Regions from separate parts of the Clostridium sp. 'White wine YQ' genome, predicted to be linked through region 2. Evidence: riboswitches for the same ligand, from Rfam matches in the RefSeq annotation. Region 2 holds a riboswitch; each other region holds the start of a gene.
The links. A riboswitch is a leader RNA that binds a small molecule or an ion and turns the genes downstream of it on or off. The one in region 2 is predicted to bind S-adenosylmethionine.
Positions count from the first base shown of each region.

Region 1: linked by a shared signal. The riboswitch ahead of metF (methylenetetrahydrofolate reductase [NAD(P)H]) and the one ahead of PTZ02_RS18730 (trans-sulfuration enzyme family protein) in region 2 are both predicted to bind S-adenosylmethionine.
Region 3: linked by a shared signal. The riboswitch ahead of PTZ02_RS11280 (methionine ABC transporter ATP-binding protein) and the one ahead of PTZ02_RS18730 (trans-sulfuration enzyme family protein) in region 2 are both predicted to bind S-adenosylmethionine.

Region 1 covers NZ_JAQYUU010000001.1:424,065-428,335, reverse strand. Annotated here, with positions in the region: gene PTZ02_RS02000 (hypothetical protein) at 1-87, opposite strand, end outside; gene PTZ02_RS01995 (helix-turn-helix transcriptional regulator) at 255-485, shown strand; gene PTZ02_RS01990 (hypothetical protein) at 478-984, shown strand; gene PTZ02_RS01985 (S-ribosylhomocysteine lyase) at 1,030-1,485, opposite strand; gene metF (methylenetetrahydrofolate reductase [NAD(P)H]) at 1,500-2,387, opposite strand; SAM riboswitch class I at 2,465-2,574, opposite strand; gene PTZ02_RS01975 (hypothetical protein) at 2,676-3,242, shown strand; gene PTZ02_RS01970 (MalY/PatB family protein) at 3,303-4,271, opposite strand, start outside.
Region 2 covers NZ_JAQYUU010000011.1:53,065-57,335, forward strand. Annotated here, with positions in the region: gene PTZ02_RS18710 (MBL fold metallo-hydrolase) at 1-496, shown strand, start outside; gene PTZ02_RS18715 (CxxH/CxxC protein) at 513-671, shown strand; gene PTZ02_RS18720 (SEC-C metal-binding domain-containing protein) at 786-1,289, shown strand; gene PTZ02_RS18725 (lactate utilization protein) at 1,385-2,026, shown strand; SAM riboswitch class I at 2,125-2,241, shown strand; gene PTZ02_RS18730 (trans-sulfuration enzyme family protein) at 2,327-3,487, shown strand; gene PTZ02_RS18735 (trans-sulfuration enzyme family protein) at 3,493-4,271, shown strand, end outside.
Region 3 covers NZ_JAQYUU010000001.1:2,268,055-2,272,325, forward strand. Annotated here, with positions in the region: gene PTZ02_RS11270 (MetQ/NlpA family ABC transporter substrate-binding protein) at 1-554, opposite strand, end outside; gene PTZ02_RS11275 (methionine ABC transporter permease) at 588-1,229, opposite strand; gene PTZ02_RS11280 (methionine ABC transporter ATP-binding protein) at 1,230-2,192, opposite strand; SAM riboswitch class I at 2,286-2,402, opposite strand; gene PTZ02_RS11285 (DUF350 domain-containing protein) at 2,568-2,771, opposite strand; gene PTZ02_RS11290 (helix-hairpin-helix domain-containing protein) at 2,853-3,476, opposite strand; gene PTZ02_RS11295 (D-alanyl-D-alanine carboxypeptidase family protein) at 3,598-4,271, shown strand, end outside.

The DNA.
Region 1 (4,271 bases), on a different contig from region 2:
TTCTTCCATTATTTTATCCCAACTCTCACCTGCTATTATTTTTTCTTTTGCTATTTTATATAATTCTTTTTCCTTCTCATTAAGCATACAATCACTCCTTTATTATTTCTCAGATTTATTTTTCTCAATAATTAGAATTTTATAATTCAAAATTTAATGTTATTTATATCACACAAAATGTATTATATATTTGACATTTTATATTATATATAATACAATCAATTTATACCAAAACTTACCGGAGGTAACTAAAAATGGCTAAGTCTAAAATATTCAAAACTAATTTGAAGGTTTTAAGAGCTGAAAAAAATATAACACAAGAAAAGCTTGCAGAAGATGTAGATGTGTCTAGAGGAACAATACTAGAAATTGAACGTGGAACCTTTAATCCATCATTAAAATTAGCCTTTAAAATAGCTCAATATTTTGATAAAAGAGTTGATGATATCTTTGAATTATTACAGGAGGATGTGGAAGATGAATAAGTATTTAATAATCATAGGACTAGCAATTATTTGTATTATAGTTAACTTTGCTGTAGAGTTATTTATTAAAGAAAAAGATGAGAGAGAAACCCAAGCTTTCCTTGATTCTCTTAAACTTACATGTTTATTTACAATTTTTATTTTTGGACTTACTATAACTAATAAGTTAATTCACTCAGTCCAAACATTTGACGTAAAAGAGATAGGTTGGATTCTTATTTCAAGTTCACTTATTCTTTTATTAAGTTATCAAATAAAAACGAAAACAGATTTGAGTTTTCCTAAATTAATTAAAATAAGTAAAACAAATAAAAACAGTATTAGAGCATCATTATATATATTTTCATTTTTATTGTTGGCTTTTGTTTTCTTTGCGATTTATATAAATAGCAATTCATATGCTCTATACTTAAAAAGTATATTAGGAATTACTGCATACATTTCCTTGTCCATTGTTCTATATATTTTAGCTTTCTTAAAAAAGAATAAAATATTTTAAAATAAAAGACTTAAGGCATTTAAATACCTTAAGTCTCTATATTATTTATTCACCGAATACATTTAGAGAAAAACCAGTTTCTAAAACTTTTTTAGCATATTCTTTTGCACCAAAAAGTGATAGATCTCTATAGTTACCACATTGAATTTCATTTCTTGCTGGAATCTCATCTGCAACTAATACTTTTTTAAGTGCTGCTTCTAAAGCTGGTTTAACTTCTACAGGTTCTCTATCTCCCCAAACTATTAGATAGAATCCTGTTCTGCATCCCATTGGAGATAAATCAATTATTCCATCTAATTCTTCTCTTAAAAGACCTGCTAAAAGATGTTCTAATCCATGAATTGAAGCTGTTGGGATAGCTTCCTTATTAGGTTGTGTAAATCTTAAATCGAATTTAGTTACCTTGTCCCCTAAACTACCATCTAGAGTCTTAGCTTTTCTAATATAAGGTGCCTTTACTATTCTATGATCTAACTCAAAACTTTCTACTTTTTCCATTTTGTTTCCTCCTTTTAAATAACTGCCTTTTCATTTAATGTAGTAATTATAGTTCCTATATTTTCTGTTATTCTTCTTGCTACTAATGGATTATTCATTGTATATAAGTGTATACCCCTAACTCCTGATGATAATAGATCAACTATCTGCTCTACTGCATATGCTATTCCTGCATCTCTTAAAGCTTCAGGGTTATGCTCATATTTGTCCATCATTCTTAAGAATTTAGCTGGTAACTGCGCACCACAAAGGCTGCTAATTCTCTCGATTTGCTTTTTATTCACTACTGGCATTATTCCTGCTTCAATAGGAACATTGATTCCTTCTTTATCTGCTCTATCAAGAAAATTATAAAATATTTCATTATTAAAAAACAACTGAGAAACTAAGTGTTCAGCACCATTATCTACCTTTTGCTTAAGTCTCTCTATATCAAGCTCTAAATTCCTGCATTCTATATGCCCTTCTGGATAACAAGCAGCACTGACCCCAAAATCTCCTTGATCTTTAATGTGATTAACTAATTCATAAGCATAGGAAAATTCCCCATTATTAGTTTGACCTATTGGAATATCTCCTCTAAGTGCAAGGATATTATTAATATTATTCTTCTTCAAGTCATTTAGAATATTATTGATATCTTCTTTTGTTGATCCAATGCAGGTTAAGTGTGCAAGTGCCTCAATACCATATTTATTCTTAATTAGTGAAGATAATTGTGTAGTTTTATTATCTACTGTACTCCCACCAGCTCCGTAGGTTACTGATATAAAGTCTGGTTTTAATTCCCCAAGATTTTCTAGTGTTGTGTATATTGTTTCAAGTGAAGATGTAGTCTTTGGTGGAAAGATCTCAAAAGAATAAACTACCTTCCTACTCTCAAAAATATCCTTAATAAACATATAAATACCCCCTTAAAAAATAAAAACCTAAAGGATATTACCTTTAGGTTTATATAACGCGATTTCCCCAAATAATATCCTTATCTTCCAGTTAAACACTGCAGGAATTAGCACCCACTAAGTCAAATGATAACTTATAGGTTGCTGGGTTTCATTGGGCCAGTCCCTCCACCACTCTAGATAAGTTTGAATAAATTATACACTATCATGATAATATTGTAAATATTTTTTTATTCTTACAATACTGATATAATATACTTATTACTTAACTACAGGAAGGGTTTATATATGAGCGAAAAAAATAAACATAAAGATTCAGAAGGCACTAAAGGGTCAAAAAAGATAAACATTAAACTACTATTAAACAGCTTTGCAATAATATCAATATTAATCATAGTTTATTTAGGTGGAGTTATGAGTGAAAGCATTGCAACAGATACACCTATAGATTCTATTACAAAAACTACTTCTAAAAAATTTGATGATAAGTCTATAAAAGTCGATAAAATAATATCAACAAACGATAATATCATTGGTATTTATGAGTCCCAAAATTCAACTGGTATTATTGAATTTGATAGACATAAATTCCTTTATAATAGGTTTGTTCCTACTAAACAATATGAGTCAACTACTAAAATTAATACTAAAACTATAGGAAAATACTTTATAGTATTTGGAGATTTTTCAAATACTAATGTCAATAAAATCAAAATAACCTCAAATTCAACAACGGAAGAAGCAGAAATATCAAATGGAAAAGATTTTGCAGTATTTAACCTTCCAAGTGAAAATTCAACTGCTACCTACGTGCTGCTAGACAAAGATGGAAATATTATCTCTGAAATCAAATAACAGAAACTTATGTCTAAATATAAAGGGAATTCAGTATTTGCTGAGTTCCCTTATTTAATCTCAACTATTTTTTTCATTTTCCCTCAAGGCTTTTTCAATTCTATCCAAAGCTCTAACTAATGTATCTCTTCTACATCCAAAGTTAAGCCTTAAAAATCCTTCTTCACCAAAATCCTTTCCATCTGAAAGAATAACTTTAGCCTTTTTATATAGAAACTTATATGGATCCTTAATGCCTGTTTCTCTAAAATCTATCCAAAGCAAATACGTTCCTTCCACCGGAGTTAATTTTAATTCTGGCAATCTGCTTTTAAATTCGCACTCTAAAAATTCTAAATTTCCTTTTAGATATTCTAATAATTCTTTTCTCCAAGGCTCTCCATTTTTATATGCTTCTTTACATACAACATAGTTTAAAACTCCTGGATGCGGTAGCAATCCTTCTGATGCTCTAAGAAACTTTTTTCTTAATTCTGTGTTTGGTATAACCCCAAAGGCTATTGGTATTCCAGGAAGATTATATGTTTTTCCTGGGCTCATAAGAGTTATACCTTGAGATACTTTATCTCCAAGTGACACTAGTGGAATATGTTTTCCTTCAAATATAAGCTGACAATGTATTTCATCAGAACATAGGATTAGCTCATGCCTTTCACAAAACTCTGCTAAATCCTCTAACTCCTCTTTAGAAAAAACTCTTCCTACAGGATTATGTGGATTGCATAATATAAATAGTTTAGTATCCTCTCTTATCGATTTTTCCATTTCTTCAAAATCAAAAGTATACTTACCCTGTTCTCTCTTTAATGGAACTTCAATTACTTCCCTATTAACATTTACAGGTGCTTTTCTTATGTTAGGGTATACCGGTGTATTTATCATTACAGAGCCCTCAATCATCTGACATACTACATTTATAGTTGGCACGATGCTTGGAAGCCATACTATCCATGATTCTTTTATCTCTGTATTATATTCCCTCTTAAAATGTTCTACTATAGTTTCTACTAGCTCTTTATCAGGTTTGGT
Region 2 (4,271 bases):
AGTGATGGACAAGCGAACTACTGTAGAAATAAAAGATATTAGTGTTAAATCATTTAATATTCCACATGATGCAGCAGGACCAGTTGGATATACCTTCTTTTCTAAAGGAAAGCAAGCTAGTGTGGCAACTGACTTTGGAACATTTACAGAGGAAATAAGGGATAATATAAGAGACTCTGAGGTAATACTACTAGAGAGCAATCATGATATTGAGATGTTAAAGTATGGACCATATCCTTATGTTCTAAAAAGAAGAATTTTAAGTGAAATAGGCCATTTATCAAATGAAGATTGTGGCAAAGCTATAGTAGATTTATTTTCTAATGGAAAGCTTAAGAATTTATTTTTAGGTCACTTAAGTAATACAAATAATCACCCTGATTTAGCATATCAAACAGTAATTAATGTACTTAATGAGAACAATATTAAGGTAAATGTAGATCTTGGAGTAGCAATTGCTGAAAGGCATAGACCAAGTAATTATATAGAATTCTAAAAGGAGAGAAAACTATATGGATAACAAAATATTAGCATGTGAGGAACATATAGACGAAGCTTTAGATGAATTCATTGTAGAGAAAGAAACATTTCCAATCTTGGAGAAGGTTCAAGAAGGAGTATGTAGTTTTTGTGAAAAAGATGCAAGCTATTCCTTGGAAAAACAGGGATAACTTGCTATTACATATAAGCTTTAGTATAATTTTTCATAGGGTTTTGGTCGTAATAGTTGATTAAGTTCATAAAAGCCTTATAATAAACATAATTAAAGAAGAGGAGAAGATAAAATGAGTCTTTACAAACAATGGACCGACATGGTTGTAGAATATGTTAAAACAAGAGGAGAAGAAGCTTTTTGGGAAGAATATAGTGACATAGAAACTAGAATTTACAAAAAGTTACTAGCTAACCACAATGAAGTAGTCAAAATAAGCATAGAAGCTTTGGCTAAAGAATTTAATGCATCTAATGAGTTTGTAATGGGATTTGTGGATGGTGTTAATGATAGTTTAAAGACTCCATTTGATTTAGAAAAAGTTACTGCAGAGGAAGAATTAACTTTTGATATAGATTTTGAGAACTTATACTTTAATATGTTAGATGCTAAGGCTGAGTATTTGTATGAGTTACCACAATGGGATGGAATTTTCTCTGTTGAAAAGAGAGAAGAAATAGCTAGAAAATACAAAGATTCTAAAACAGTAAGAAACGAAAACAAAATTGGAAGAAATGATCCTTGTCCATGCGGAAGCGGAAAGAAATACAAGAAGTGCTGTGGAGCAGGAAAATAACATAAAGATAATTATAAATTAGGAATCCTTTAAAGGGATTCCTAATTTTTTTTAATTTATTATGGTGATATAATATTATTTAGGAGGGGATAGTTATGGATAGTAGTATAGCTTATGTTAAAGAGAAAAAAATTGAGAGAGTAATAGATGCACTAAATAAAAATAATATGAACGGATACCTTGTAAATTCGAAGGATGAGTTAATTGATAAAATCAAGGAACTTGTTAAAGAAGGTTCTAAAGTAGCTTGTGGTGGTTCAATGACACTTTTTGAAACAGGGGTAATAGAACACTTAAGAAGTAATAGATATGATTTTTTAGATAGATATGAAGAAGGTTTAACAGGAGAAGAAATAAAAAATATATTTAGACAATCATTTTTTAGTGATGCATATTTTGCTAGCTCTAATGCAATAACTGAAAGTGGTGAAATATATAACGTTGATGGGAATGGTAATAGAGTAGCAGCTATATTATATGGACCAGATAAGGTAATAATAGTAGCTGGAATTAATAAAATAGTTAAGGACTTAGATGAAGCAATAAAGAGAAATAGGGCAGTTTCAGCTCCGGCAAATGCAAAGAGACTTAACAAAGCAACTCCTTGTACTAGGGTTGGTTATTGCATGGATTGTAAATCACCAGATAGGATATGTAGAGAATATACAGTGATAAAAAGCCAAGGGGATAAGGATAGAATCCATGTGATTTTCTTAAATGAGGAACTTGGATATTAGAAATAAATTTAAAATATATATCTTAAGTTTCATAAAAAGGTTTGACAAAAAAACCAAAAGGTGTATATAATACTTATAAATTAAATAATAATTTTATAATCTTATCACGAGAGGTGGAGGGACTGGCCCTATGAAGCCCAGCAACCAGCGTAGGTTCCATTTAACTTATGTATTGGTGCTAATTCCTGCAGTTTTAATTAACTGGTAGATGAGAATAGATTTCTGTTGCTGTTTATCACAATGTCAGGGTTTATTCTCTGGCATTTTTTATTTTCCAAAAATATTAAGGGGGCATTATATATGTGTGGAGAGTGTGAAAAAAACGTATTAAGATTTGAAACGACAGCAGTACATGGAGATAAAGGATTTGATCCACTAACAGGGTCAATAAGTTTTCCAATTTATCAAACGGCTACCTTCAAACATGGTGGTTTAAATGAAAGTACTGGATATGATTACTCTAGACTTCAAAATCCTACGAGAGAAGAAGTAGAGAGTACGGTTGCTAAGTTAGAGGGAGCTAAATGGGGCATAGGTTTTTCTACAGGGGTAGCAGCCATAACAGCTATAATTAATTTGTTTAAGGCAGGAGATCATATTATTGTTTCAGATGATTTATATGGAGGTACCTTTAGATTATTTAGAGATATTTATGAACCTTTTGGAATTCAACATACATTTGTTGATACTACAGATCTAAATGATGTAATAAATAATATTAAAGAAAATACTAAAGCAATTTTTGTTGAAACTCCATCAAATCCTATGATGAAGGTTGCTGATATAAAAGCTATAGTTGAAATTGCAAAAGAAAAGGGAATTAAGGTAATCGTAGATAATACGTTTTTAACACCATATTTCCAAAAACCATTAAGCTTAGGTGCTGATATTGTAGTTCATAGTGGAACTAAATTTTTAGGAGGACACAATGATACATTAGCAGGATTCATAGCAACAAATGATGAGGAAATAGATGAAAAATTAAGATTTTATCATAAATCTACTGGGGCAACATTATCACCATTTGATTCATGGCTTTTATTAAGAGGTATTAAGACTCTTCATATAAGAATGGAGAAAAGCCAAGAAAATGCAATAAAAATCGCTGAATTCTTAAAGAAGCATCCAAAGGTAGAAGAGGTATTTTATGTGGGACTCCCAGAATCTAAGGGATATGAAATATCTAAAAAACAATCTACTGGCTTTGGAGCAATGATTTCATTTAAAGTTAAAGATGTGGAGGATGTAGCAAAGGTATTAAAGAAAGTAAAGGTTATAACTTTTGCTGAAAGCTTAGGGGGAGTAGAAAGCTTGATTACATATCCTCAAACTCAAACACATGCAGAGGTTCCAGATGAAATAAAAGAAAAGCTTGGGGTAACAAAAACGCTTCTTAGACTTTCTGTTGGAATTGAGAATGTTAATGATTTAATTGAAGATTTAGAATATGCATTGGGGTGATATAAATGAGATTTGGAACAAAATTAATTCATAATGGCAACGAAATAGATGAAGAAACTGGGGCATTAAGTATACCAATATATCAAGCATCAACTTATCATCAAAGAGATATCGATAACTTTGGGAAGTATGATTATTCAAGAAGTGGAAATCCTACAAGAGAAGCATTAGAAAACACTATAGCACAGCTTGAAAATGGATATAAGGGATTTGCTTTTTCATCTGGAATGGCAGCCACTTCATCAGTTTTATCAATATTTTCTGCAGGAGATCACATAGTAATTTGTGAAGATGTTTATGGGGGAACTTATAGAATAACTACTAAAGTTTTAAGCAGATTCAATATAGAATTTACTTTTGTAGATGCTTCTGATGTAGAGAATATAAGAAAAGCTATTAAAGAAAATACAAAAGCAATATTTTTAGAGACACCTTCAAATCCATTATTAAAGATAACTGACTTAAAAGGTGCTATCTCAATAGCAAAAGAAAAGGACATACTTGTTATAGTAGATAATACTTTTATGTCACCATATCTTCAAAAACCTTTAGACTTAGGAGCAGATATTGTGGTACATAGTGCAACTAAATTTATAGGTGGGCATAGTGATGTAGTTGGTGGTTTAGCAGTAGCAAAAAATAAGGACTTAGCAGATAGAATATATGCAATTCAAAATTCTTTCGGGGCGATATTAGGACCACAGGATTGCTGGTTATTACTTAGGGGAATTAAAACCCTTAAAGTAAGACTAGATGCACATCAAGAAACAGCCGGAAAACTCTC
Region 3 (4,271 bases), on a different contig from region 2:
GTTCTTGGTAATTGAGCTGCATCTAATTCTTTAAACTTGAAGTTCTTTGGATTTTCTGTAACATCTTTTGATGAAATTAATTCTCCATCTTTAACTTTGATTAAGTTGTTAGCTGCTAGTAATTTCAATGCTCTTGCTCCATTTGTAGCATCATTTGGAATAGCTATAGTCGCTCCATCTTTTAAATCATTTATTGATTTAGCTTTTTTAGAATATAAGGCCATTAATTCACTATGAACTTTAGTTACTGTTGCTAACTTATATCCTTTATTCTTCATTACTTCATCTAAATATGGTTGATGCTGGAAGAAGTTTGCGTCTAATTCCTTATCATTAAGTGCTGTATTTGGTGTATTATAATCATTAAATTCAACAACTTTTAAAGTGTATCCTTGTTTTTCAACTAATGGCTTAATAGCATTCACTATTTCTGCATGTGGTTTTGGTGTAACTCCTATTGTTATAGTTTTATCATCAGCTTTTTTTCCACAAGCTGCTAAGCTTAGAGCTAACGCTCCTACTAATACTAATGATAATAATCCTCTTTTTTTCATAATAAGTCCTCCCTGTTTTTATAATTAATATATCTATTTTACCTGTTTCTTATAAATAAAATTACCTAGGCTTTGTAATACTTGAACAAATACAATTAATACCACTACTGTATAAAACATTATCTGATTATCAAATCTATTATATCCATAATTAATAGCTGCACTTCCTAGGCCTCCGCCTCCTATTGCACCTGCCATTGCAGAGTATCCTACGATGCTTATAATCGTTAAAGTGATACCTAAAATTATACTTGGCATAGCTTCTTTAAGCATTACCTTGAAAATTATTTGAGTATTACTTGCCCCAAAAGATCTTGCTGCTTCAATTACTCCTTTATCAACCTCTCTAAGTGCTGACTCAATAACCCTTGCAACAAATGGTGCTGCTGATATAGTTAATGGAACAATAGCCCCCTTAATGCCTATAGTTGTCCCAACTATTGTTCTAGTAAAAGGAACTAGAACTACCATTAAAATAATAAATGGTAAACTTCTTAATATGTTAATTATTCCGTCTAATATACTATATAAAACCTTATTAGGCTTTAATCCATCAGGTGCAGTAATTATCATTATAATTGCTGGAATAAATCCAATTATTATAGCAAATAATGTAGAAAAAAACGTCATTATAAGTGTCTCTTCAATTGCCGGCAATAATATACTTTCCCACATTTATAGCACCTCCCAGCTGATATTTTCATTCTTTAAGTATTCAACTACTTTTTCTTTATATTCACTATTTACATTTATAACTAAGCTACCTAACACATCATCTCTAAATTTTTCAAGTTTGCCCCATACTATAGAAAAGTCTATATTAAGTTCTCTTGCCATCTTAGTAATTAATGAATTCTCACTTAAATCTCTTGGGAAGAATAGTCTGATATTTACACCAACTTCCGGAAGAGTTTCCTCTTCTTCTTCTCCTAAGAATTTCTTTAAACTTAGTCCTGGTCTTAAGAATAGTTCTTCTGCATTTCCTTCTGCCCTAATTACTCCACCTTCTAGAAGCGCAACTTTTTCACATATTTCTTTAACTACTTCCATTTGGTGAGTAACTACTACTATTGTGATGCCTAATTCTTTATTAATTTTTAATAATAAAGATAGAATATCCTTTGTCATCTTAGGATCTAGTGCTGATGTTGCCTCATCACATAATAATATCTTAGGATCTAAAACCAATGCTCTTGCTATTGCAACTCTTTGTTTTTGCCCCCCGCTTAATTGAGATGGCTTACTCTTTTCTTTTTCTCTAAGCCCTACTAAATCTAATAGTTTATATACCTTTTCTTTAATATCTGCCTTACTGTATCCCCAAACTTCTAAAGGAAGTGCTACATTGTCAAATACATTTTTTGTTTGTAACAAATTGAAATTTTGAAATATCATCCCCAAATTTTTTCTAAATTCCCTAATTTCCTTAGTTGAAAGTTCTGAAACTTCTTGTCCCATAACTGTTAAACTTCCAGAGTCATAAGTTTCTAATCCATTGATGCATCTTAATAGAGTAGATTTCCCTGCCCCAGAGTGGCCTATAAGACCATAAATTTGTCCTTCTTCAATATTTAATTTAATATCTTTAAGTACTTCTGTTTCATTAAAACTTTTGCTTAAGCCTTTAATTTGAATCATTAAGCTACCTCCACATGTCCTTTGTTTATCCGGATAAATAAAAAGCGCTTGGGAATAAACCCAAGCGCTGAAAAATAGCCACTGCAATTTACTCCCTTATCTCTCAGTTAAAAAATAACTGCAGGAATTAGCACCATACACAAGTTAAATGGAACCTATGTTGGTTGCCGGGCTTCACAGGGCCAGTCCCTCCACCGCTCACGATAAGAATTCGTTAATATTAATTTGTCTGCTATTACTATAATATAAATATTAATTAAATGCAATAAGAAATGTTTAATTTTTTAGAAGTTTTTAATTTTTAAGCGAAATTTTTAAATTTTATAAATGAATACCTTTAAAATTTTAAAACTTTCATTTTTATGTTTATTATGTTTATGCTATCACTTTTGAGACAATTATAGCTATAGATATTAGTAATCCAGCAACCACAATAGCCACCGCTAAATTTCCTTTTTCTAATTCTTTATTGAAATCAGCTGGTATTATTTTGTCAAAAATAATATATCCAATCAACATAATAACTATACCAACAAGTCCGAACAAAACACTCAAACCAACATTTACTAATACGTCCATAAATAATCCCCCTTAAAATAATATAATTTAATTCTAATATAAATTCCTTCCAATTTCTAGGTTTTTTTATTATATATCTATCTATATTGAAATTTTATCCTTCAATTTATCAAAGGTTCCTTCACCAACTCTATCAATTTTTTTCAGTTCCTCGATAGATTTAAAGCCTCCATTTTTTTCTCTATATTCTATTATTTTTCCTGCCATTACTTTCCCTACACCAGGTAATGTATCTAGCTCAGCCTCAGTTGCTGTATTGATATTAATTGTTCCATCTTGAGATTTTCCAGATTGCAATGAGGATGCCAATGATCCTTGTGTGTTTTGTGCTTTATTATCAATATTTCCTATAACAATACACTCATGATTTTGAAGTTCCTTGGCTAAATTTATATTCTTTGTATCAGCTTTCTCTGTTAATCCACCAGCTTCTGCGATTAGATCTTTAATAATCGATCCTTTCTCCATTATATATACTTCCGGCTTTTTAATTTCCCCTTTAATTTCAACAACTATGTTTCCACTATTATTTGTTGTAGTCGTAGTTTTATTGTCATTTGAAGTCTCTTCTACAAACATACCTTCCACTTCTTTATCCGATAAAGGCTTTGGGATATTTATATATGTATATATTCCCGCAACTAAGGTTAGAACTATTAATAGTATTACGATTCCTATTAGTTTTTCTTTCCTTGTAATTCTCATGTTTTCCTCCTTAAATTTTAATATATAATTAATTATTGACAAAAACACCTCATTTATATAGTAATTTGACCACATTTTTGTTATACTTATTTTTATGAAATATGACATAATGGGGGATATTATGAGAAAAATTTCTTATTTTTTACTATTGATGATTTCTTTTACATTAATATTTAATAAAAATGTAAGCGCAGCTCCTTCTGTTCCTGATTTAGAAGCTGATGGTGTAGTACTAATGGATGCAACTACAGGAAAAATTCTATACAGTAAGAATAGTGAGAAATCACTTGCACCAGCTTCTACTACAAAAGTAATGACTGCTTTATTGGTTTTAAGAAATTCAAAGCTTGATGAAAAAGTTACCATAACCAAAAGTGCTACTGCAGTTGATGGAACAAGAATCGGTCTAATAGAAGGTGAAGTATTTACCGTTAAGGATTTACTATATGGAATGCTCTTACTTTCGGCTAATGATTGTGCTGAAGCACTAGCTGAACATGTCTCTGGTTCAAAAGATGCATTTGTTGAACTTATGAATAAAACAGCTAAAGAATTAGGTGCGAATAATACTACTTTTGTAAATCCTTCTGGACTTTATGAAGATGACCACAAGACAACTGCTTATGATTTATCACTTATTATGAGAGAAGTATCAAAGAATCAAACTTTTATTGATATTTCTAGGACACCAGCATATGAATTTCCTGCCTCTAATATAAACGGGGAAAATCACTGGGCAGATAATAAAAATGAATTAATCATGAAGAATAATAGATATTTTTATCAATATGCACT